DNA from 3 places in the Allobosea sp. P2_B12 genome. Region 1 is predicted to be linked to each of the others. Evidence: predicted binding sites of a transcription regulator. Region 1 holds the regulator's gene; each other region holds the start of a gene.
What was found. Region 1 encodes PhoB, which activates phosphate uptake and scavenging genes when phosphate is short. Its sites were predicted from a motif close to TGTCATNNANCTGTCAT; they were not measured.

Region 1 (7,300 bases):
GAAGCATTTCGGCAAGGCGCTGATCGACCGCGACGTCGAAATCCTCGACCCCGCCACCGGCACCGGCACCTTCATCTGCGAGTTGCTGGAGCATTTCCGCGGGCAGCCGCAGAAGCTCGCCCACAAATACAAGGAGGAGCTGCACGCCAACGAGGTGGCGATCCTGCCCTATTACGTCGCCAATTTGAACATCGAGGCGACCTATGCCGCGATCACCGGGCAGTTCGCGGAATTCCCGAGCCTGTGCTTCGTCGACACGCTCGACAATGTCGAAGGCCTCGGCATTCGGTCGGGCCACCAGCACGATCTGTTCGGGGCGATGTCGGCTGAGAATGTCGAGCGCATCAAGCGCCAGAACCGCCGCAAGATTTCCGTTGTGATCGGCAATCCGCCCTATAATGCCAACCAGCAGAACGAGAACGACAACAACAAGAACCGTGCTTATCGCGTGATCGATGAGGGCATCAAGTCGACCTATATCAAGCAATCGACGGCGCAGAAGACCAAGCTCTACGACATGTATGCCCGGTTCTTCCGCTGGGCCTCGGACCGGATGCATGATGACGGCGTACTGGCCTTTGTGACCAACCGCAGCTTCATCGATAGCCGAACGTTCGACGGATTCCGCAAGGTCGTGGCCGAAGAGTTCCACGAGATATATGTCGTTGATTTGGGCGGCGATGTACGCGCAAATCCGAAGCTTTCAGGCACGAAGCATAACGTATTCGGCATTCAAGCCGGCGTCGCAATTTCATTTTTCGTGAAGCGCCGTAAGCAGCGCGGTTGTCGAATTTATTACGCCCGGCGACCAGAGCTTGATACGGCTGAAGATAAACTGGCATGGCTGGGGAGCAGTAGGGCGTCAGCCCTTGCCTATGAGCGGATCACGCCCGACGCCAACCAGAGATGGCTAAACGTTCTGGAAAATGACTGGGACACCCTGCTGTCAGTTGGAGATAAAAAGACAAAAACCGCGAAGAAGACGTCTCAAGAAAAGGCCATTTTTAAGTTGTTCTCGTTGGGGGCTTCAACAAATAGAGACGACTGGATTTACGATTTTTCAGATGAAAATCTGCATCATAAGATGAAATTCCTCGTCAAGGAATACAAATATAGCGCATCGATATATAGCGAATTAAATCAAATAATTAAAACGTCGAGGAACCTCAAAAGACGCTTCGATTTGGGACGAAATGAGAATTTCGACACAAAAAGAATAGTTACGGCCCAATACAGACCGTTTATGAAAAAATCATTTTATAGATCAGATTTGTTCATTGATGAATCGGGATCAATAAACGAAATATCACCTTTCGGAGCTATTGCTCAAAGCAATGGCGTGTTGATGATTTGCAATCACCCGCAAATTCCATTTACGGCCCATGCGCTAAGCGGATTGCCTGATGCTGGCTATGCATCACGTGCAACGCAAATGTTTCCCCGCTACCGTTACACCCCGTCCGGCGAGCGCCTCGACAACATCACCGACTGGGCGCTGAAGGAATTCCACAAGGCCTATGGCAAGGACGGGCGAGGAAATCCGTCATGGTCGGGCTTGTCCCGACCGTCCACGTCTTCAGTGGGCAAGGACGGTGTTCGAGACGTGGGTGCTCGGGACAAGCCCGAGCATGACGGGGAGGATGGCGCCGCCGTCTCGGAAAAGATCGGCGCGGGCAAAGCCAAGAGCAAGCGCGCCCTGACCAAGGATGACATCTTCCACTACGTCTATGGCGTGCTGCACGACCCCATCTATCGCGAGACCTATGCGCAGAACCTCAAGCGCGAGTTTCCGCGCATCCCGTTCTATCCCGATTTCTGGCGCTGGGCCGGTTGGGGCGAAACGCTGATGGGCCTGCACATCGGCTATGAGAGCGTCGAGCCCTGGCCCCTGCATCGACTCGACGTAGCCGACGAAAAGGCCCGCGCGGCCGGCGTGGCGCCCAAGCCGATGCTCAAGGCGGACCGCGACAACGGCATCATCATCCTCGACAGCGAAACGCAGTTGTCCGGCGTTCCGCCGGAAGCCTGGACTTACAAACTCGGCAACCGCTCCGGCCTCGACTGGGTGCTCGACCAGCACAAGGAAAAGACGCCGAAGGACCCGACCATCCGCGAGAAGTTCAACACCTACCGCTTCGCCGACTACAAGGAGAAGGTCGTGGATTTGCTGGGGCGGGTCGCGCGCGTCTCGGTCGAGACAGTGGCGATCACGGACGCGATGAGAGGGCTGAAGCGGGCCGATTGATCACGCCCGCTTCTTCTCGCCCGAGGCTTCGATCTCGGCCTTCTTGCGGTCGGCCCAGTCGCGGCCGGCATCGCCGCCCCAGAGCAGCCAGGCGATGTAGCCGGCCGAGGGGTTCTCCTTGTCGCCGAAGCCCTGTGCCTGCCTGTCGACGGCGTGGCGGGCGAAATAGCTGGTCATGCGCAGGATCGTGTCCTCGCTCAACGGCTTGCGGGCGCGCAGGTCGCGAGCCCGTGCAACGCCGATCATGGTGCCGCCGCGGCTGAAGTCCTGGCGCAGGCGCAGGCCCTTCTCGGCATTGGCCGCGACCGCCAGCGGCGGCGTCAGATCGATATGCTGGCTCATGACGAGGCCTCGTTCGCCAGAACCTCCACTTCGCTATGGGATTTGAGCGCATAGCCGCCATGGGGCTGGGTCACGAGATAGCCTCTTGTAACGCTGTCGTCATGCCACTGGTCCGTGCGTGTTTCTCCTGGACCAACGCCGAAACCGGGCTCCGGTTCGCCGGATGTGATGTGAGGGGTGCATGAGGCCAGCGGTAAGGCGGAAGTGGGACGCGGGAACCTCAACGAAGAACCCTCTCCTGTAAGGAGAGGGCAGGGTGAGGTGTCGGCCCTTGGACCAGCAGCGTTGAACAGTGCCGCGGTCAGCTCACGGCTGCGGTGTCGAGGGGCCGACCCCTCACCCCTGCCCCTCTCCCTACGGGAGAGGGGTTCCCCGCGCTTCGCTTCGGACCGCCCTGGGTCGTCACCGGGACGCCAACCATGCCTCCATCCCGGCCGCCGCCGCGATGCCGGTCGCAAAGCAGCCCTGCAGCAGATAGCCGCCGGTCGGCGCCTCCCAGTCCAGCATCTCGCCGGCGACGAAGACGCCGGGCAGGCGCTTCAGCATGAACCCATCATCGACCTCGGCGGCCGCGATGCCGCCGGCCGTCGAGATCGCGCGGTCGATCGGCATCAGGCCGGTGAGTCGCAGGGGCGTGGATTTGATCGCCGCCGCCAGCGCGGCAGGCGCCTCATTGAGCCGCCCCCCGGCACCATCGCGCAGCACGGCGACGGCTGCCGGAGACAATCCCGCCTTGCGCAGATGGTTGCTCAGCGTCTCGCCCTTGCGGCGCTTGCCGAGCTTCTCGGTCAGCCGCGCGAGGTCGAGATCCGGCCGCAGATCGATCGCGATCTCGGCAAAGCCCTCGCGGGCGATCGCCTCGCGCAGCGGCCCCGACAGCGCATAGATCGCGCCGCCCTCGATGCCATCAGCGTCGATCATCGCCTCGCCCGCCACCTCCTGGCCGCCGAATCGGATGATGATGCGCTTCAACGGCGCGCCCGCGAAACGCTCGCGCAAGGTCGCCGACCAGGCGACGGCAAAGCCGCCATTGGCGGGGCGCAGCGGCGTGATCACGACACCCTTCGCCGCCAGCAGCGAAACCCAGCCGCCATCGGACCCCAGCCTTGGCCAACTCGCGCCACCCAGCGCCAGCAGCGTCGCATCGGGTGTGAGCGCGACAGTCTCGCCATCGCCCGTCCTGAAGCTCAGCGCCCCATCCGCCGTCCAGCCCGTCCAGAAGCGCCCGGATTCGAGCTTCACCCCAAGACCGTCCAGCCATCGCAGCCAGGAGCGCAAAAGCGGCGAGGCCTTCATCGCCTTGGGAAAGACGCGCCCGCTCGAGCCGACGAAGCTCTCGGCGCCCAGCCCGTCGGCCCAGTCACGCAGCATCTGAGGCGGAAAGGCCTGGATCGCCGGTTCGAGCCAGTCCCGCGCCGCGCCATAACGCGGCAGGAAGCCCTCGAGCGCTTCGGAATGGGTGAGGTTCAACCCCCCGCGCCCCGCCAGCAGGAATTTCCGTGCCGGCGTCGGCATCCGCTCATGGATGGTGACGCGGTGGCCGGCCTCCGCCAGCCGTTCCGCCGCGATCAACCCGGCCGGGCCTGCTCCGATGATGGCGATGTCTTTGGTTTGCATGCGGCGGGCTTGCGCCGTCGGACGCTGCGGGTCAAGCGAGGTCGGCCGAGGCGGTCAAGCGATCAGATATCAATCAAACGCGCCGTCATCCCGGGCGGAGCGAAGCGCAGACCCGGGATCCATGCCTGGACCTGCTGAAATGGCGTTCCGGCATGGATCCCGGATCGGCGCGGCTTCGCCGCTTGTCCGGGATGACGGCGCGGATGTGAGACGGGTCGAAAGCCAGTCACGCCCGCGCAAAGGTCTCGTCGAAGGCGTAGCCGGCGCCGCGCACGGTGCGCAGGGGGTCCTTGGCGTCGCCCGGCGTGATCGCCTTGCGCAGGCGCCCGACATGGACGTCCACGGTGCGCTCGTCGATATAGACGTCGCGACCCCAGACCGCGTCGAGAAGCTGGGCGCGGGAATAGACCCGGCCCGGCGCCTGCATCAGGAATTCGAGCAGGCGGAACTCGGTCGGGCCGAGATGCAGTTCGAAGCCCGAGCGGCGCACGCGCCGCGTGGTCCGGTCCAGTTCGAGATCGCCGGCCGTCAAAAGTCCCGCGACGTGGCCGGGCTTGGCCCGGCGCAGCAGCGCCTGAATGCGCGCGATCAGCTCGGGCAGCGAGAACGGCTTGACGACATAGTCGTCGGCGCCGGTGGCCAGGCCGCGCACGCGCTCGGTCTCCTCGCCGCGCGCGGTCAGCATGATGATCGGCACGCGCTCGGTGTCGCGGCGCGCCCGCAGGCGGCGGCAGAGCTCGATGCCCGACAGCCCCGGCAGCATCCAGTCGAGCAGCACGAGATCGGGCGTGTTGTCACGCAGGTGCAGCTCGGCATCGTCGCCGCGCGCGACCGAGTCGACCTCGAAGCCCTCGGCCTCGAGATTGTAGCGCAGGAGCAGGGTCAGCGGCTCCTCGTCCTCGACGATCAGGATGCGGGCGGGCATGGCGCGGTTCCGTTCTGGGCAGTCGGCGTCTTGGCAGCCAGTCGACACATTCCGTCATGCTCGCCCTTGTGGCGAGCATCCACGTCTTGAACACCGCTCTCGGCGAGCGAAGGCGTGGATGGTCGGGACAAGCCCGACCAAGACGGGAAAGGCGATGGCGCCCTCATCGATCAGCTCCCCGTCACCGCCTCGACGTTGATGTCGGTGGTGTCGAGCTTGGGACGGTTGAGGTCGAGCGATTCGCCGGTGACGAGATAGTGGATCGTCTCGGCGATGTTGGTGGTGTGGTCGCCGATGCGCTCGATGTTCTTGGCGCAGAACAGGAGATGCGTGCAGAAGGTGATGTTGCGCGGATCTTCCATCATATAGGTCAGGAGCTCGCGGAACAGCGAGGTGTAGAGCGCGTCGATCTCGCCGTCGCGATGCCAGACCTCCAGCGCCTTCTGCTCATTGGCCGAGGCATAGGCGTCGAGCACGTCCTTGAGCTGAGCCTGGACCAGGCGGCTCATATGCTCCAGCCCGACGACAGCGCGATGCGGCGGCGAGAACTGGCCTGAGATCGCGACCGCGCGCTTGGCGATGTTCTTGGCGAGATCGCCGACGCGCTCGATGTCGGAGGCGATGCGGATCGCCGAGATCAGCTCGCGCAGATCGTTGGCGAGCGGCTGGCGCCGCGCGATGGTCAGCACCGCGCGCTCCTCGACATCGCGCTGCAGGTTGTCCAGGCGCTGGTCGGCCGAGATCACCTTCTGGGCGAGCGTGGTGTCGCGGCGCACCAGCGCCACGGTGGAATCGCCGAGCATGCGCTCGGACATGCCGCCCATCTCGGCGAGGCTGCGGCGTATGCCTTCGAGTTCGGCGTCGTAGGAGCGGACGATATGGTCGGTCATCGGCGTTTGTCCCTGTGCAGCGCGTGCGAGTCAGCCGAAACGGCCGGTGACGTAGTCCTGCGTCTGCTTCTTGCTCGGGTTCATGAAGATGTTGTTGGTCGCGGCGAACTCGATCACCTCGCCGAGATACATGAAGGCGGTGTACTGCGAGATGCGCGCCGCCTGCTGCATGTTGTGCGTCACGATGACGATGGTGAAATCGGTCTTGAGCTGCTCCAGCAGATCCTCGATCTTGCCGGTCGAGATCGGGTCGAGCGCCGAGGTCGGCTCGTCGAACAGGATGACCTCGGGCTTCTGCGCGATGGTGCGCGCGATGCAGAGGCGCTGCTGCTGGCCGCCCGACAGGCCCATGCCCGAGGCCTTGAGCTTGTCCTTGACCTCGTCCCACAGCGCGGCGCGGCGCAGCGCGCCCTCGATGCGGTCGTCGAGCTCGGATTTCGGCGGCTTCTCGTAGAGGCGGATGCCGAAGGCGACGTTGTCGTAGATCGACATCGGGAAGGGCGTCGGCTTCTGGAAGACCATGCCGATGCGCGAACGCAGCTCGTTCACGTCGATGTCGTTGGAGATGACGTTGCGCCCGTCGAGCAGCACCTCGCCGGTCGCCTTCTGCTCGGGATAGAGCGAGTAGATCCGGTTGAAGATGCGCAGCAACGTCGACTTGCCGCAGCCCGAGGGGCCGATCAGCGCCGTGACGTGGCGGTCGCGGAAGTCGAGGTTGATGTTCTTCAGCGCCTTGTGCTCGCCGTAGTAGAAATCGAGGTTCTTCACCGCGATCCGCACGGGGGCATCGGCGTCGAGCGATTGCGGGCTCAGTTCCAGGGTCGAAAGCATCGAAGGGTTCCTTCGGATCGGACGCGACGAATGTCGGAAGCGACGTAAATTACTTGGAGCCGCGCACGATGCGGCGGGCGATGAGCGAGAGCACCAGGATCGACATGGTGATGATCAGCGAACCAGCCCAGGCGAGCTGCTGCCAGTTCTCGTAAGGGGCCGAGGCGAACTGGTAAATCGTCACCGGCAGGTTCGAGACGCCGCCCTTGAGAGTGGGCGAGAACCAGAAATTGTTGTTCAGCGCGGTGAAGATCAGCGGCGCGGTTTCGCCGGCGATGCGGGCGAGCGCCAGCAGGATGCCGGTGACCATCCCGGACTTCGCCGCCCGCCAAGTGATCGAGGTGATCACCACCGAAGGCGGCGCGCCGAGCGCCGAGCCGGCCTCGCGCAGCGGTCCGGGAACCAGCCGCAGCATGTCCTCGGTGGTCCGCACGATGACCGGGATCGCGA
Region 2 (7,300 bases), on a different contig from region 1:
GGATTACCCCGGGCCCAAGCGCGGCGTCTGGGTTGCCAAGGATTTCCGCTTCAGCACCGGCGAGACGTTTCCGGAGCTGAAGCTCGGCTATGCCACGGTCGGCGAGCCGACGGGCGAGCCGGTGGTGATCCTGCACGGCACGGCGGGCTCGGCCGCCAGCATGCTGACGCCGATCTTTGCCGGCGAGCTGTTCGGGGCGGGCCAGCCGCTCGATGCCAGCAAATACTACATCATCATTCCCGACGCGCTCGGCGCGGGCGCGTCCTCGAAGCCCTCCGACGGGATGAAGGCGAAGTTCCCCCGCTATAATTACGAGGACATGGTCACGGCCCAGTATAAGCTGGTGAGCGAGGGCCTTGGCATCCGCCATGTCCGGCTCGTGCTCGGCAATTCGATGGGCGGCATGCAGACCTGGATGTGGGGCGTGAAATACCCCGATTTCATGGATGCGCTGGTGCCGATGGCGTCGCAGCCGACGGAGATGTCGAGCCGCAACTGGATGATGCGGCGGATGATCATCGACGCCGTCCGCACCGACCCTGAGTGGAAGGGCGGCGACTATACGGCCCAGCCGCCGGCGTTCCGCATCGCCAATGTCTTCTTCGGCATCGCGACCAATGGCGGTTCGCTTGCCTACCAGCAGATGGCGCCGACGCGCGAGGCCGCCGACAAACTGCTCGACGAGCGGCTGAAAGCGGCTTTCAGCGCCGATGCCAACGACTTCCTCTACCAGTGGGATTCGTCGCGCGACTACAACCCCGCCCCTAAGCTGGACGCGATCAAGGCCCCGCTGCTGGCGATCAATGCAGCCGATGACGAGCGCAACCCGCCCGAGACCGGCATCATGGAGCGCGAGTTGAAGCGCCTCGGCAAAGCCAGGCTGCTGCTGATCCCGGCCAGTTCGGATACGCGCGGCCATGGCACGACGGGCCTTGCGAAGCTATGGGCGAAGGATCTGGCGGACTGGCTGCCGACCGTGCCGAAGCGGCCAGCCGGCAGCAACTGAGGGAGCCCGGGCGCTCCGAGACCGGCGCTCGGCTGCTTCGTCACACCGCCCGTTGGCCGATGATCGCGAAGCGCAGCTTGGCCGAAAGGAAGTCGATGGCGGTGACGGCGGCCAGGATCAGCAGGATCAGGAACGAGACCTGCTGCCATTCGAGCGTGCGGATGGTCTCGGCCAGATACAGCCCGATGCCGCCGGCGCCGACGATGCCGATGATGGTCGAGGAGCGGGTGTTCGACTCGATGTAGTAGAGGACCTGGCTCGCTATCACCGGCAGCACCTGCGGGACTAGGCCGAAGCGGATCTCGTGCAGCTTGCCGCCGCCGAGCGAGGTGACGCCCTCGACCGGCTTGCGGTCGGCGGATTCTATCGCCTCCGAATAGAGCTTGCCGAAGGCGCCGATATCGCTGGTCATGATCGCCAGCATACCGGCGAAGGGGCCGAGACCCACCACGTTGATCCAGATCAGCGCCCAGATCAGCGCATCGACGCCGCGCACCGTGTCGAGCGAGCGGCGAGCGAGGAAATGCACGATCTTGTTGGCGACGACGTTGCGCGCCGCGATGAAGCCGAGCGGGAAGGCCAGGATCGCCGCCAGGATCGTGCCGAGGAAGGCGATCGCGATCGTCTCGAACAGGGCCTTCACGAAGATGATGGCACGGGCGAAGGAGCCGGGATCGGGCGGCAGCATCAGCACGACGAAGGTGCCGAGATTGCCAAAACCGGAGAGGATGCGCCAGAGCGTGACCTCGAAGGTGCTAACGCCATAGGCGAACAGGCCGAGCATGGCCGCGACGACGGCGACCGTGGTCAGCTTCGTCTTCAGCGAGCCGTCGATGGCGGCCTGGTGGCGCGCGACGAGCGCGGCCTGATCGGCCGGGGAGAGGGCGAGGCTCACTTGCCATGCTCCAGGCTGATGAGGGAATGGCGCAGACGCTCAGTGCCGTAGTCGATCAGCATCACGGCGGCGATGATGAGCAGCAGGATGGCGCTGACATCGGTGAAGTAGAATTTGCGGATGGCCTCGATCAGGTCCTGGCCGATGCCGCCGGCGCCGACGAAGCCCATGATCGAGGCGCCCCGCACATTGATCTCGAAGCGCAGCAGCGTGTAGCTGGCGAAGTTGGACAGCACCTGCGGCACCACTGCGAAGCGGATGGTCTGCCACCAGCCGGCGCCGGTCGCGGTCAGGCCGTCGACCGGCTTCATGTCGATGTTCTCGACCACTTCCGAGAAGAGCTTGCCCATGGCGCCCATGGTGTGGATCGCGATGGCGAGCACGCCGGGCAGGGGCCCAAGCCCGAAGGCGATGACGAAGATCAGCGCGAAGACGATTTCCGGCACGGTGCGGCAGAATTCGAGGAACCGCTTGGCGGAAAACCGCAGCCAGCCCGATCGGCCGAGATTGGCGGCGGCGACGAAACAGAGCAGGAAACCGCCGACCGCGCCGAGGATCGTGCCGGTATAGGCGATCAACAGGGTCTGCCAGAGCAGCTTGAGCCAGCCCTTCCAGCCCCAGAACCATTCGGCCATGTCGGCACTGAGGCTGTTCCAGCGCAGGACCGGCATGGTCTCGATGATGTATTTCGGGAAGCGCCAGGCGTTCTCGATGAACTTGCCGGGATCGACCTCCGAGCCCAGTGCCGCAAGCCAGACGAGGACCGCAAGCACGGCCGCGCCGATCAGCGTCTGGCGACGCTTGGCCGCCATGGCGACGGCATAGGTCGCCGCATGGGCACGAATGGCGGGGTCGTCGCGGTCGATCGCGAGGGTCATGAAATGCGTAATCCCTTGCCGCATAGAGCGCGGGGAACCCTCTCCCGTAGGGAGAGGGCAGGGTGAGGGGTCGGCCCGCTGGACACCGTGGCCGTGACCTTCACCGTAGCCGCCGTTGGGTTGTCGCCTCGCTGGTCCAGGGGCCTACACCTCACCCCTGCCCCTCTCCTTACAGGAGAGGGGTTCCCCGCGCGGCGTTCGGCAAGCGAGGCGAGAGCTTACGAGGACTTCTTCTTGCGGAGCGCATCGACGAACTTGTTCAGCTCGATGATCGGCTCGTAGGCCTTGTTGTCGACGGCGACGAGCGGGCCCTGCTTGCCTTCATAGATCTTGTCGAAGGCGACCTTGTCCTTGGTGGCAAGGTTCAGCACCGCGTCCTTGATCTTCGTCCTCATGTCGGTCGGCAGGTCGGTGAGATAGGCCATCGGGGAGTTCACGATCTGCTCGGACTTGTAGATGATCCGGAAATCCTCGGCCTTGACCATGTTCTTGCGGGCCATACGCAGGAGGTTTGATTCCTGCTCGTCGTTCCACCAATTGGCGGCGACGTCGACGGTGCCTTGGCCGAGCGCGATGACGGCGTTCTCGTGGCTGCCGGTGTAGACGACCTTGCCGAAATAGGTCTCGGGCTCGATCTTCATGCCGTCGAGCGCGAAGCGTGGGACGTTGTTGCCCGAGGTCGAGTTCGGATCGACGAGGCCGAGGTTCTTGCCCTTCAGGTCTTCGATCTTCTGATAGGGAGAGTCCTTCTTCACATAGAAGACCGAATAGTAGCCCTTGGTGCCGTCGATATTGGTCTCGATCGCGAAGGCGTCGATCTTGGCGCCGGTCATCAGCGCGCGGGCGAAGGAGGAGGGGCCGTACATGCCGATATGGATGTTGCCGGCGCGCTGGCCCTCGATCAGGGCGGCATAGTCGCTAGCAATGCGCAGCGTGACCTTGGTGCCAAGTTCCTTGGCGAGATAGTTCACGAAGGGGGTGTAGCGCTCGACGACGCCCGAGGCGTTCTCGGCGGGAATGATGGCGAAGACGATCTCGGGATATTTCGCCTTCCAGTCCTGGGCGAAGGCCGGGGCCGCGAGCGAGGCGGCGAGGGCCGCAGTGGCGAGCGTCAGGGTATGACGACGGGTCAGCATGTGTGCTCCTGGTGTTGCGATGGCGTTGGTGGTGTCGAATGCCCCCGGCGGACCGGGGACGGGCTTCAGGCGACGTTCTGCTTGGCGCGCTGGGCTTCTTCGCTGGCGATGGCGTCGAGCTGGTCGAGCGCTTCGGCGCCGGCGTCCCGGGCTTCGATGCCGTAGAGCTTCGCCGCGACCTCGCTGGTGAGCTGGTGAGGCGGGCCGTCGAAGACGACCTTGCCGCCGGCCATGCCGATCAGGCGGTCGCAGTATTTCGACGCGATATCGAGATGGTGCAGGTTCGAGACGACGGTGATGCCGTCCTCGCGGTTGATCCGGAAGAGCGCGTCCATCACGACCTGCGTGTTGCGCGGGTCGAGCGAGGCGATCGGCTCGTCGGCCAGGATGATCTGCGGCTCCTGAACCAGCGCGCGCGCGATGGCGACGCGCTGCTGCTGGCCACCTGACAGGGTCTCGGCCCGCTGCGCCAGGAGATGGCCCATGTCGAGCCGTTCCAGCGCGGCGATAGCGCGGATCTTGTCGTCGTGGGAAAAGCTCTTGACCAGCGTCAGCGCAGCGGAGCGGTGGTTCAGCCGGCCGAGCAGGACGTTGGTCAAAACGTCGAGCCGGCCGACGAGGTTGAACTGCTGGAAGATCATCGCCGTGTCGCGGCGCCAGCCCCGCAGCGCCGCCCCCTTGAGCGCGGTGACGTCACGGTCGCCCGAAACGATGCGGCCCTCGCTGGGATCGGCGAGGCGATTGAGCATGCGCAGCAGCGTCGATTTGCCGGCTCCAGATCGGCCGATGATGCCGACCATCTCGCCCTTTGGGATGGAGAGCGTGACCTTGTCGACGGCGGCATTTCCGCCAAAGCGCTTGGTCAGGCCTTCGATGCGCAGCATGATGGCTTCTCGCTTGCGGGACGAGCATGAATATGATCCCGAGGCAGCATGCTGCCGCCGGGTTCATGCTGTTTCATGCTGGAGAGCTAGCCAGTGCAGATGACAGGCCGGTGACAGACCAGGCCTGTGGTCTCGCGCTGCCGTAGTCGGCGGCCTGCTTCAGGCGCCGCGCAGCAAAAGGTCGACGCAGGCGCGAACATAGGCGCTGCGGCCGGACAGGGTCGCCGGCTTGATGCTCAACAGGCCGCGAACCTGATGGAAGCCGCGCAGCATGCCGATGAATTGCTCAGCCAGGATGCGCGCACGTTCATCATCGACAGGCTTCGCAATGCCATCACCGATTCGTGAACGCTGCACCAGCAATGTCGAAAGGTCGTTGATCATGCGCATGGCCCCGGCCTCGTAGGCGACATGGCCGAGTTCCGGAAAGCGGACGGCGGCGCTCATCACGAGGCGGTGGAGATCCAGCGAGGCAGGATGCAGCATCATCGCCAGCGCATCTTCGCCAAGCCGGGTCAACGTGCTTCGGAGATCGCCTTCGGCCGCTGATTTACGCAGCGGAATCGTAAGCCTTTCAGTGAGTTCGCTGCAGATCGCCTTGAACAGCGCTTCCTTGTCGGCGAAGTGGCTGTAGATCGTCTGCTTGGAGACGCCAGCGCGCTGGGCGATCTGGTCCAGGGTGACGCGATCGAAACCTTCTGCAAGGAACATGTCAGAGGCGGCCTGCGTGATCGCACGATGCTTGTCCCGACGAGACTTGTCGGACGGCAAGCGTCTTGCATCCGTCGCCGCTGTCGCGGAAATTGCCGCGGCCGTTACTGTCATGTTGCCGCCCATCGAGCCCCTTATCAAACTGGACCGTCCAGTCTAAAGTACCCAAGCAACTCCGGAGCGTCCAGTTCTATGAAGCGGTTTGTCTATCTGCTCCTGATCATCGGCCTGGCGGGCGGTGGCTATTACGGCTATCGCCATTTCAAGCAGACAAGCGCCCCGGCGCAAGCTGCCGTGCCGGCGCCGCGCGCTGCCGGCGTCCCCGTCGAGGTCGCGAAAATAGAGCGCGCAACGGTCAATGAGGAGGTCGAGGCGCTGGGCACCCTGGCGGCCGACGAGTCCGTCGTGATCGCGCCCGAGATCGCTGGCCGCGTCATCGCGCTCGGCTTCAAGGAGGGTGAGCGCGTCGAGAAGGGCCAGCTTCTGGTCAAGCTGGATACGGCCATCCTCGATGCGGAGCTGAAGCAGCTCCAGGCCGATCTCAACCTGGCCAGGGACACGTTCGAGCGGAACCGCTCACTCAGCCAGCGCGGCGTCGGCACTCAGGTCGCATTGGATGAGGCGACCGCAAAGCTCGCTTCCGCCGAGGCGCGCGTGCAGCTCTCGCAGGCTAAGCTGGCCCAGTCGGCGATGATGGCACCCTTCAACGGCGTCGTCGGCCTGCGCTCGGTCAGCGTCGGCGATTATGTTTCCGTCGGCAAGACGTTGATCACGCTGACCAATATCGACCCGATCAAGGTCGATTTCCGTGTTCCCGAAATCTTTCTCGCCCAGGTCAAACTGGGACAATCGATCAGCCTCAAGGTGGATGCCGTCCCGGGCCGGGACTTCCAGGGCCGGATCTTCGCCGTCGATCCGGTGGTCGATGTCAACGGTCGTGCGATCAGGCTGCGGGCCACCGTTCCCAATGCCGATCTGGTGCTGAAGCCGGGTCTGTTCGCCCGTGTCACCATCGTCGTCGACCGGCGCGAGAACGCGATGCTCATCCCTGAATCGGCTGTCGTGCCCGACGGCATCGGCAAGATCGTCTACATCGTCGAGAACGGCAAGGCGAAGCGCGTTGCCGTCGTGCTCGGCAAGCGCCTGCCGGGCAAGGTCGAGATCGTCAAGGGCCTGACGCCGCAGATGATCGTCGTCAGCTCCGGACAGATGCGGCTGCGCGACGGCTCGATCGTCTCGATCAAGAACGCGCAGGCTCCGGTGCAGACGAGTGCGCTGCCCGGCGCGACGACGAGCGCCCAACAATGAGCCTGTTCGAACTCTTCGTTCGTCGCCCCGTCCTGTCGACGGTGCTGAGCCTGCTCGTCCTGCTGATCGGCGCGGTGTCCTATACGCGGCTGACGGTGCGAGAATACCCCAACATCGACGAGCCGATCGTCTCGGTGCGGACGGACTACACCGGCGCCAGCGCGGAGATCATCGAGACCCAGGTCACCCAGGTCCTCGAGAATTCGATCGCGGGCATCGAAGGCATCGAGATCATCTCCTCGACCAGCCGCCAGGAACGCAGCTTCATCTCCGTCCGCTTCCGGCCGGATGTCGATCCCGATGTCGCGGCTTCCGACGTGCGCGACCGCGTCAGCCGTGTGCGCGGCCGCATGCCGACGGAGATCGAAGAGCCGATCATCGCCAAGGTCGAGGCGGACGCCCAGCCGATCCTGTTTCTGTCCCTGGTCAGTTCGCGGCATAGCCCGCTCGAGCTGACCGATTTCGCCGACCGCTTCATCACC
Region 3 (7,300 bases), on a different contig from region 1:
CCACGGCGCGGCTGAACGCGGCGACGAACTCCGCCGGCGCGCTTGACGAGCTTTACGTCATCGCCGCCGCGGTGATCGGCGGCACCTCGCTCGCCGGCGGGGTCGGCACGATCGCGGGCGCGATGCTGGGAGCGCTGGTAATGCAGTCGCTGCAATCGGGCATGGTGCTGATCGGCGTCGACACGCCGCTGCAGAACATCGTCGTCGGCCTCGTGCTGGTGATCGCGGTCTGGCTCGACGGCCTCTATCGCAAGCGGCTGGGGTGAGCGCCATGGATATCACCAGCCCCCTCGTCGAGATGCGCGACATCTCGATCGCCTTCGGCGGCATCAAGGCGGTCGATGCGGTTAGCGTCGATCTTCATCCCGGCGAGGTCGTCGGCCTGCTCGGCCATAACGGCGCCGGCAAATCGACCTTGATCAAGATCCTGTCCGGGGCCTACCGGGCCGATTCCGGCGAGATCCGGGTCAATGGCGAACCGGTCTCGATCGGCAGTCCGCGCGACGCCAAGCGCCACGGCATCGAGACGATCTACCAGACGCTGGCGCTCGCCGACAATGTCGACGCCGCCGCCAACATCTTCCTCGGGCGCGAATTGCTGACGCCCTGGCGAACCCTCGACGATTCGACGATGGAGGCCGAGACCCGCAAGGTGATGGGCCGGCTCAACCCGCATTTCCGCCGCTTCAAGGAGCCGGTCAAGGCGCTCTCGGGCGGCCAGCGCCAGTCGGTCGCGATCGCACGGGCGATCTATTTCAATGCCCGCGTGCTGATTATGGACGAGCCCACGGCGGCGCTCGGCCCGGCCGAGACGAGACAGGTGGCCGAACTCATCCTCGAGCTCAAGCGCCAGGGCATCGGCATCTTCCTGATCAGCCACGATTTGCACGACGTCTTCGACCTCGCCGACCGCGTCAGCGTGATGAAGAACGGCCGCGTCGTCGGCACTGCCCGGATGGGCGACGTCACCCAGGACGAGGTCCTGGGCATGATCATCTCGGGCAAATGCCCGGCCGGGGCGGTGCCCGGGCCGGGAGCGCTCAGAAGCTGAGCAAGAGAGGCGCGGGGAACCCCTCTCCTGTAAGGAGAGGGGCAGGGGTGAGGTGTCGGCCCCTCGACCAGTAAGACGCGGACTGGCAAAGCTGCGGTGAGGTCTCGGCCACAGCGTCAAACGGCCGACCCCTCACCCTGCCCTCTCCCTATGGGAGAGGGTTCTTCGTCGAGGCTCCCGCGTCCAACGTCTCGCGCCTCACTTCGCGTCGAGCAGTTCCTTCACCGAGAGCAGCACCAGCTCGTTGTCGTCGGCCTTCTTCGGGTCGCGCGAGGAGGAGAAGGGCAGGTTGTTGTCGTTGCCGACGACGATGACGCCGTTGGCGCGATCGACGACATCAACGTTCTCGATGGTGAAGAACGGGAAGGGCAGCACGCCGTCGATGGCGCCCTGCTTGGCCTTCTTGTCGGGGTCGGCGATCTTCATCAGGTCGATGAAGCCGATCTTGCGAACCGACTTGCCGACATTGGCGTCGGTCATCTCTATCTTCACGATGCGCTTGAACTTGGCGAGGTCGTGGAAGCAGTCCGGGCCGCGGCTTCCCGGAGCGCAGGCCTTGTCACCTGTGCCTTCGCCGTTATCGCGTTCGATGATCAGCGCGGTAGTTCCGTCGATCATGTTGAAGTCGCCGATGGCGTTGACCTTGTCCTCGAGCGGGAAGAACCAGGAGCGGCCGGTCCACTTCTCGGCGGCGACATCGAATTCCAGGATGCGCAGCGCGTCCTTGCCGTCGACCTGCTCATTGGCCTTGGCTTCGGTGTTCCAGAGCGGGCCTTCCAGCAGCGGGTAGAGGAAGCGGCTATCCGGCGACTGGGCCATGCCCTCATAGCCCTTCGAGCGGCGGGCGGTGAACGGCACCGGCAGGGCCGCATCCGGCGCGCCCGGCGTGGTCACGGCGTAATGATCGGGCGAGCGCACCGGCTTGCCGTCGACCGTGGTTTCGAACACCGCCTCGACCTTGCCGGTCGCATCGACGCGAATGAGATAGGGCCCGAACTCGTCGCCGATCCAGAACTTGCCGCCGATCGGCTGGATCGATTCCGGGTCGAAATCCGAACCGGTCAGGTAGCGCTTCTCGGTGCCTTCATTGGCGATGCGGAACGGCACCTTCTTGTCGGGGTCGTGCAGGAAGGTGGTGGCGAGGCGCTCGATCTGGCCCCCCGCGAAATCGGCCTTGATCCGGTGGAAGAACAGCATCGCATCGGGCGAGTTCGCCTTGGCGCCGAAGCCGTTGTCGGTCAGCACCAGGAACTCGCCATTGCCGAGCGAACGGATGCCGGAAAAGCCCTGGACCGGCTGGCCCTGGAACGGCGTCGAGAGACCGGTCGGGCGGCCGCTCGAGGTGCCCATGACGGTGCCGACCGCGTCGGTGCGCTTGCCCGGCGTCATGAACTTGCCGGAGATCTTGAGATCGGCCGGGGCGTCGATGGGAGCCGCGACCATGGTGTTGGCCGGCAGCAGCGCATGGCCGAGCAGCTTGGCCGGGAACTCCTTTTGCGCGTCCTGCGCGCCGGCAAGGATGGTCGAGGAGAGCAGCATGGCTGCGATCAGGGAAAGGCGCATGGAACGCTCCGGGCTGAAGGGGATCATCACCCCGCTCGATTGGCGGTGCCGGATTTCAGAACGAAGACGGGCAGGTGACAGTCGGATGACGATCCGGTCCAAGCGTGGGCCATGGCGCAATCTGGATGGGAACGGTCGCCGAAAGCAGGCATGGCCGTCACGATCGCGCCGGCATCGCGTGTCATTGAAGCCGTCATTCCCGAACACCAACGAGGTCAACACCGATGGCATCCCTTCCTGCGCTGGCTCCCGGACATGTTGCGGTCGTCACCGGAGGCGCTTCCGGCATCGGGCTGGCGGCCGCCCGCGTTTTCGCCGCGCGCGGCATGAGCGTCGTCCTCGTCGATCGCAACGAGGCCGCGCTCGCTGCCGCGGCAGCCGAACTGCAGGGCTCCGCCGGCACGGTGTTGGAGCGGGCGGTCGATGTCGCCGATCGCACCGCCGTCGAGGCATTGCGCGATCAGGTGATCAAGCGCTTCGGCGCCGTCCATGTCCTGATGAACAATGCCGGCATCCAGCCCGGCGGCACTATCTTCGGCCCATTGGACGACTGGCAGCGGGTTCTGGCCGTCAATCTCTGGGGCGTGATCCATGGCTGCCAGGTCTTCGCCCCGGCGATGCTGGAGGGCGGTCAGCCCGGCTTGATCATCAACACCGGCTCGAAGCAGGGCATCACCACCCCGCCCGGAAACCCCGCCTACAACATCTCCAAGGCCGGGGTGAAGGTCTTCACCGAGGCGCTGCAGCACGAATTGCGTGGACGCGAAGGCCACCAGCTCTCCGCCCATCTGCTGATCCCCGGCTTCGTCTTCACCGGGCTGACGGCGCGGGGCCGCACCGAGAAGCCGGCCGGCGCCTGGACACCGGAACAGACCGTCGATTTCATGCTGGAACGCCTCGCCGCCTGCGATTTCTACATCCTTTGCCCGGATGGGGAGACGACGCGTGATCTGGACGAGAAGCGCATGGCCTGGGCGATGGGCGACATCATCGAGAACCGCCCGCCGCTGTCACGCTGGCATCCCGATCACGGCGAGGCCTTCAAGGCGTTTTTGGAGGTCTAGCGCCTGCTTCATTCGGGTGGAAACACCTCGTCATCCCGGACAAGCGGCGAAGCCGCGCAGCTCCGGGATCCATCGTAAGGCACCGTCGTACTCTATGATGGATCCCGGCGCTCCGCTTCGCTACGGCCGGGATGACGAGGTGTTTCCGTACAAAATCGGCACGGTCTAGCGAGCGCTCCGCTCAATAGCCCCGCGCGGGATCGACGACGTGCTCCAGCGGCTCACCGGCCTCCAGCCGCCGGATCTGGGCCGAGATCAGCGTGGCGATGGCTTCGGGCTCCGACATCGCCGCATTATGCGGCGTCACCGTCACTGCCGGATGCGTCCAAAGCCGTGACTCAGCCGGCAAAGGCTCGGTCTCGAACACGTCGAGCGTCGCGCCCTTCAGCGTCCCGGCGTCGAGCGCGGCGAGGATGTCGGCCTCGACCTGAAGTCCGCCGCGCCCGGCATTGACCAGGAACGGCCCACCGAGGCGCCCGTCTTGCGCGAGGCCGGCGAGCAGCGTGGCGTTGATCGTGCCGCGCGTCTCGGGCGTCAGCGGCAACAGGCTGACCAGGATGTCGGTGCGGGCGAGGAAGGGCGCCATCCCCTCGGTGCCCGAGAAGGTCGCCAGCCCCTCGATGGCCTTCGGCGACCGGCTCCAGCCGGCGACGTCGAAGCCCATCACCTTGAGCTTGTGGACGGCGTCCTGGCCGAGTTCGCCCAGCCCCATCACGCCGACGCGCACCGAGCGCGCCGCCGGCTGGTTGCGGTCGTCGTCCCAGCTCTTCTGCGGCTGCTGCGCGTCGTAGCGGCGCTGCTGGCGCAGGATCATCAGGCAATGCAGCACGATGTATTCGCTCATCCGCGTCGTCAGGTCGGGGTCGACCACGCGCGCGATTGGCGCATCCGGCAGGCGCGTATCGGCGAAGAGATGATCGACGCCGGCGCCGAGCGAGAACACCGCCGCCAGATTGGGCAAACCGGCGAGGCTGCCCTCCGGATGCTTCCAGCTCGCGACGTAATGCACCGAGCGCCGATCGAAGGGTTCTCCGAGCGTCACGATCGGCATGTCCGGCAGCAGCGCCTGGAAGCGCGCGCGCCAATCCTCGACATGCCAGCCGGTCATTGCCAGAAGCAGGCTCATGCGTGCGAACTCTCCGTGATCCGTTCCGCGATCAGGCGACCGCGCTGTGGCATACCCTCTCCCAGGCGATAGGCATCGCGCAAGCGGGCCTCCGCCCGGGCAAACCCGGCCTCGTCGCGGGCGTGGACGGTGCCGAGCGGGCGGTCGGGCCCGACCGCGGCGCCGAGTTCCGCGAGTTCGACGATGCCGACGGCATGGTCGATCGCATCCTGCGGCCGCGTCCGCCCGCCGCCGAGCGCCACCACGGCCTGGCCGACGCCGCGCGTGTCGATGGCCTGGACCGTGCCGGCCGACGCGGCGAAGACCGGCCGCGCGATCGGCGCGGCGGCGAGATGCGTCTCCGGCCGCTCCAGCAGGTCGGCCGGTCCGCCCAGCGCGGCGATCATCTTCGCGAAACGTTCGGCCGCGGCCCCGCTGGCGAAGGCGGCTTCGATCTTCGCCCTCGCCTCGTCGATATCGGCGGCGAGCCGTCCGAGCAGCAGCATCTCGGCGGCCAGCGCGACCGTGACCTCATGGAAGCGCGGCTCGCGCCGCTTCCCGGTCAGGTGGTCGAGCGCGTAGGCGACTTCGAGCGCGTTGCCGGCGGCGCTCGCCAGCGGCTCGTCCATGTCGGTCATCAGCGCCGTCGTCGGCAGGCCGGCGCCATTGGCGACGCCGACCAGCGCATCGGCCAGAGCGCGGGCCTTGGCATAATCCGGCAGGAAGGCGCCGGAGCCGTATTTCACATCCATCGCCAGCCCGTGCAGCCCGGCCGCGAGCTTCTTCGACAGGATCGAGGAGGTCAAAAGCGGGATCGTCTCGACCGTCGCGGTGACGTCGCGGATCGCGTAGAGCCGCTTGTCGGCGGGCGCGAGATCGGCGGTCTGGCCGATGATGGCGCAGCCCTCAGTCCGCACCACCTTGCGGAACAGGTCGTTGTCGGGCTGCGTCACATAGCCCGGCACGGAATCGAGCTTGTCGAGCGTGCCGCCGGTATGGCCGAGCCCGCGCCCCGAGATCATCGGTACATAGCCGCCACAGGCAGCAACCGCTGCCGCCAGCGGCAGGCTGACAGTGTCGCCGACGCCGCCGGTCGAATGCTTGTCGAGCGCCGGTCCCGGCAGGTCGTCCCAGTTCAGCACCGTGCCGGAATCACGCATCGACAGCGTCAGCGCGACGCGCTCCTTCACGGTCATGTCGCGGAAGAACACCGCCATGGCGAAGGCCGCTGCCTGACCCTCGCTGACGGAGCCATCGGCGATGCCGGCGACGATCTGGCGGATATCGGCATCGGGCAATTCGCCGCCGTCGCGCTTGGCGGCGATGATTTCCTGCGTCAGCTTCATCTCAATAACGTCCGCTTGCCTGTTCCGCCGTACCGCCTGCGATCACATCGGCCAGCACCTGATGCAACCCGCTCGCGCCGAAGCGGAAGGTTTCAGGCTTGGCCCAGCCCGGCCCCATGATCTCGTCGGCGAGCGCGAGATAGCCGGCTGCGTCGGCCAGCGTGCGGATGCCGCCCGATGGTTTCAAGCCGACGGTACGCCCCGCCGCCGCGATGACGTTCAGCATCGTCCGCGCCGCCGGCAGGCTCGCCGAATGCGTGGTCTTGCCGGTCGAGGTCTTGATGAAATCGGCGCCGGCCGAGATGGCGAGTTCCGAGGCTGCGTGGACATGGTCGAGATCGGGATACTCGCCGGTTTCGAGGATGACCTTGAGCGTCTTGGCCCCGCAGCTTTGCTTGATCCGCTCGACCATCTCACGCGCGCTCTCGCGGTCGCCCTGCAGGAAAGCTCGCCAGGGCAGGACGAGGTCGATTTCGTCGGCACCCGCAGCGAGCGCGGCCTGCGTCTCATCCGTGACCGCGGCGACATCCGCGCCGCCCGCGGGGAAGTTGACCACCGTGGCGATGCGCAGGGAGGTTCCGAGCGCAGAGTCTTGCAGCGCTTCTCGCGCCGCGCCGATGAAGCGCGACCAGATGCAGATCGCGGCGACCGGTACCGGTCCACCGACCGCGCGCTGGCACAGCGCCCGCACGCTGGCCGTGCTGGAATCCTCCGCGAGATCGGTGAGATCGAGCAGCGCGAGCGCGCGCTTTGCCAGCAGAATGTCCGACATGCCTAGAGCTCCGACAGGAAGGCGCGCAGAAGTCGGCGCAACCCCGTTGTGGCGCCCGTGGCGACGTCGCGCGTCTCGCTGTGGCTGGGCGTGCCGCCGAGCAGGCCGGCGCCCATATTGGTGATGACCGAGACGGCGGCGACACGGATGCCGAAGCGCCGCGCCAAGATCACCTCCGGCACCGTCGACATGCCGACCAGATCCGCGCCCAGCAACTTGGCCATCCTGATCTCGGCCGGAGTCTCGAAGCTCGGCCCGGTGAACCACATATAGACGCCCTCGCCGAGATGCACGCCCGAGCTCGCCGCGGCACGCGTCAGCCGTCCGCGCAGGTTGACGTCATAGGCGTCGACCATCGGCACGAAGCGCCCGTCGCCGATGTCGCCGACGAGCGGATTG

Region 2: phnC (phosphonate ABC transporter ATP-binding protein) is a predicted target of PhoB. The motif match lies at 4,899-4,915, and genes of this name have one in related genera.
Region 3: AC1DYU_RS13950 (esterase-like activity of phytase family protein) is a predicted target of PhoB. The motif match lies at 2,689-2,705, and genes of this name have one in related genera.

What each region holds. Positions count from the first base shown of each region.
Region 1 is NZ_JBFUDG010000009.1:165,289-172,588, reverse strand. Features, by position in the region: gene AC1DYU_RS20365 (type ISP restriction/modification enzyme) at 1-2,245, shown strand, start outside; gene AC1DYU_RS20360 (hypothetical protein) at 2,246-2,587, opposite strand; gene AC1DYU_RS20355 (TIGR03862 family flavoprotein) at 2,990-4,204, opposite strand; gene phoB (phosphate regulon transcriptional regulator PhoB) at 4,431-5,129, opposite strand; gene phoU (phosphate signaling complex protein PhoU) at 5,300-6,019, opposite strand; gene pstB (phosphate ABC transporter ATP-binding protein PstB) at 6,050-6,850, opposite strand; gene pstA (phosphate ABC transporter permease PstA) at 6,900-7,300, opposite strand, start outside.
Region 2 is NZ_JBFUDG010000010.1:101,844-109,143, reverse strand. Features, by position in the region: gene AC1DYU_RS20920 (alpha/beta fold hydrolase) at 1-1,006, shown strand, start outside; gene phnE (phosphonate ABC transporter, permease protein PhnE) at 1,047-1,901, opposite strand; gene phnE (phosphonate ABC transporter, permease protein PhnE) at 1,898-2,779, opposite strand; gene phnD (phosphonate ABC transporter substrate-binding protein) at 2,998-3,915, opposite strand; gene phnC (phosphonate ABC transporter ATP-binding protein) at 3,981-4,799, opposite strand; gene AC1DYU_RS20895 (TetR/AcrR family transcriptional regulator) at 4,959-5,636, opposite strand; gene AC1DYU_RS20890 (efflux RND transporter periplasmic adaptor subunit) at 5,703-6,818, shown strand; gene AC1DYU_RS20885 (efflux RND transporter permease subunit) at 6,815-7,300, shown strand, end outside.
Region 3 is NZ_JBFUDG010000005.1:48,582-55,881, forward strand. Features, by position in the region: gene AC1DYU_RS13940 (sugar ABC transporter permease) at 1-266, shown strand, start outside; gene AC1DYU_RS13945 (ATP-binding cassette domain-containing protein) at 272-1,051, shown strand; gene AC1DYU_RS13950 (esterase-like activity of phytase family protein) at 1,250-2,614, opposite strand; gene AC1DYU_RS13955 (SDR family NAD(P)-dependent oxidoreductase) at 2,839-3,678, shown strand; gene AC1DYU_RS13960 (2-hydroxyacid dehydrogenase) at 3,860-4,804, opposite strand; gene deoA (thymidine phosphorylase) at 4,801-6,129, opposite strand; gene deoC (deoxyribose-phosphate aldolase) at 6,131-6,901, opposite strand; gene AC1DYU_RS13975 (purine-nucleoside phosphorylase) at 6,904-7,300, opposite strand, start outside.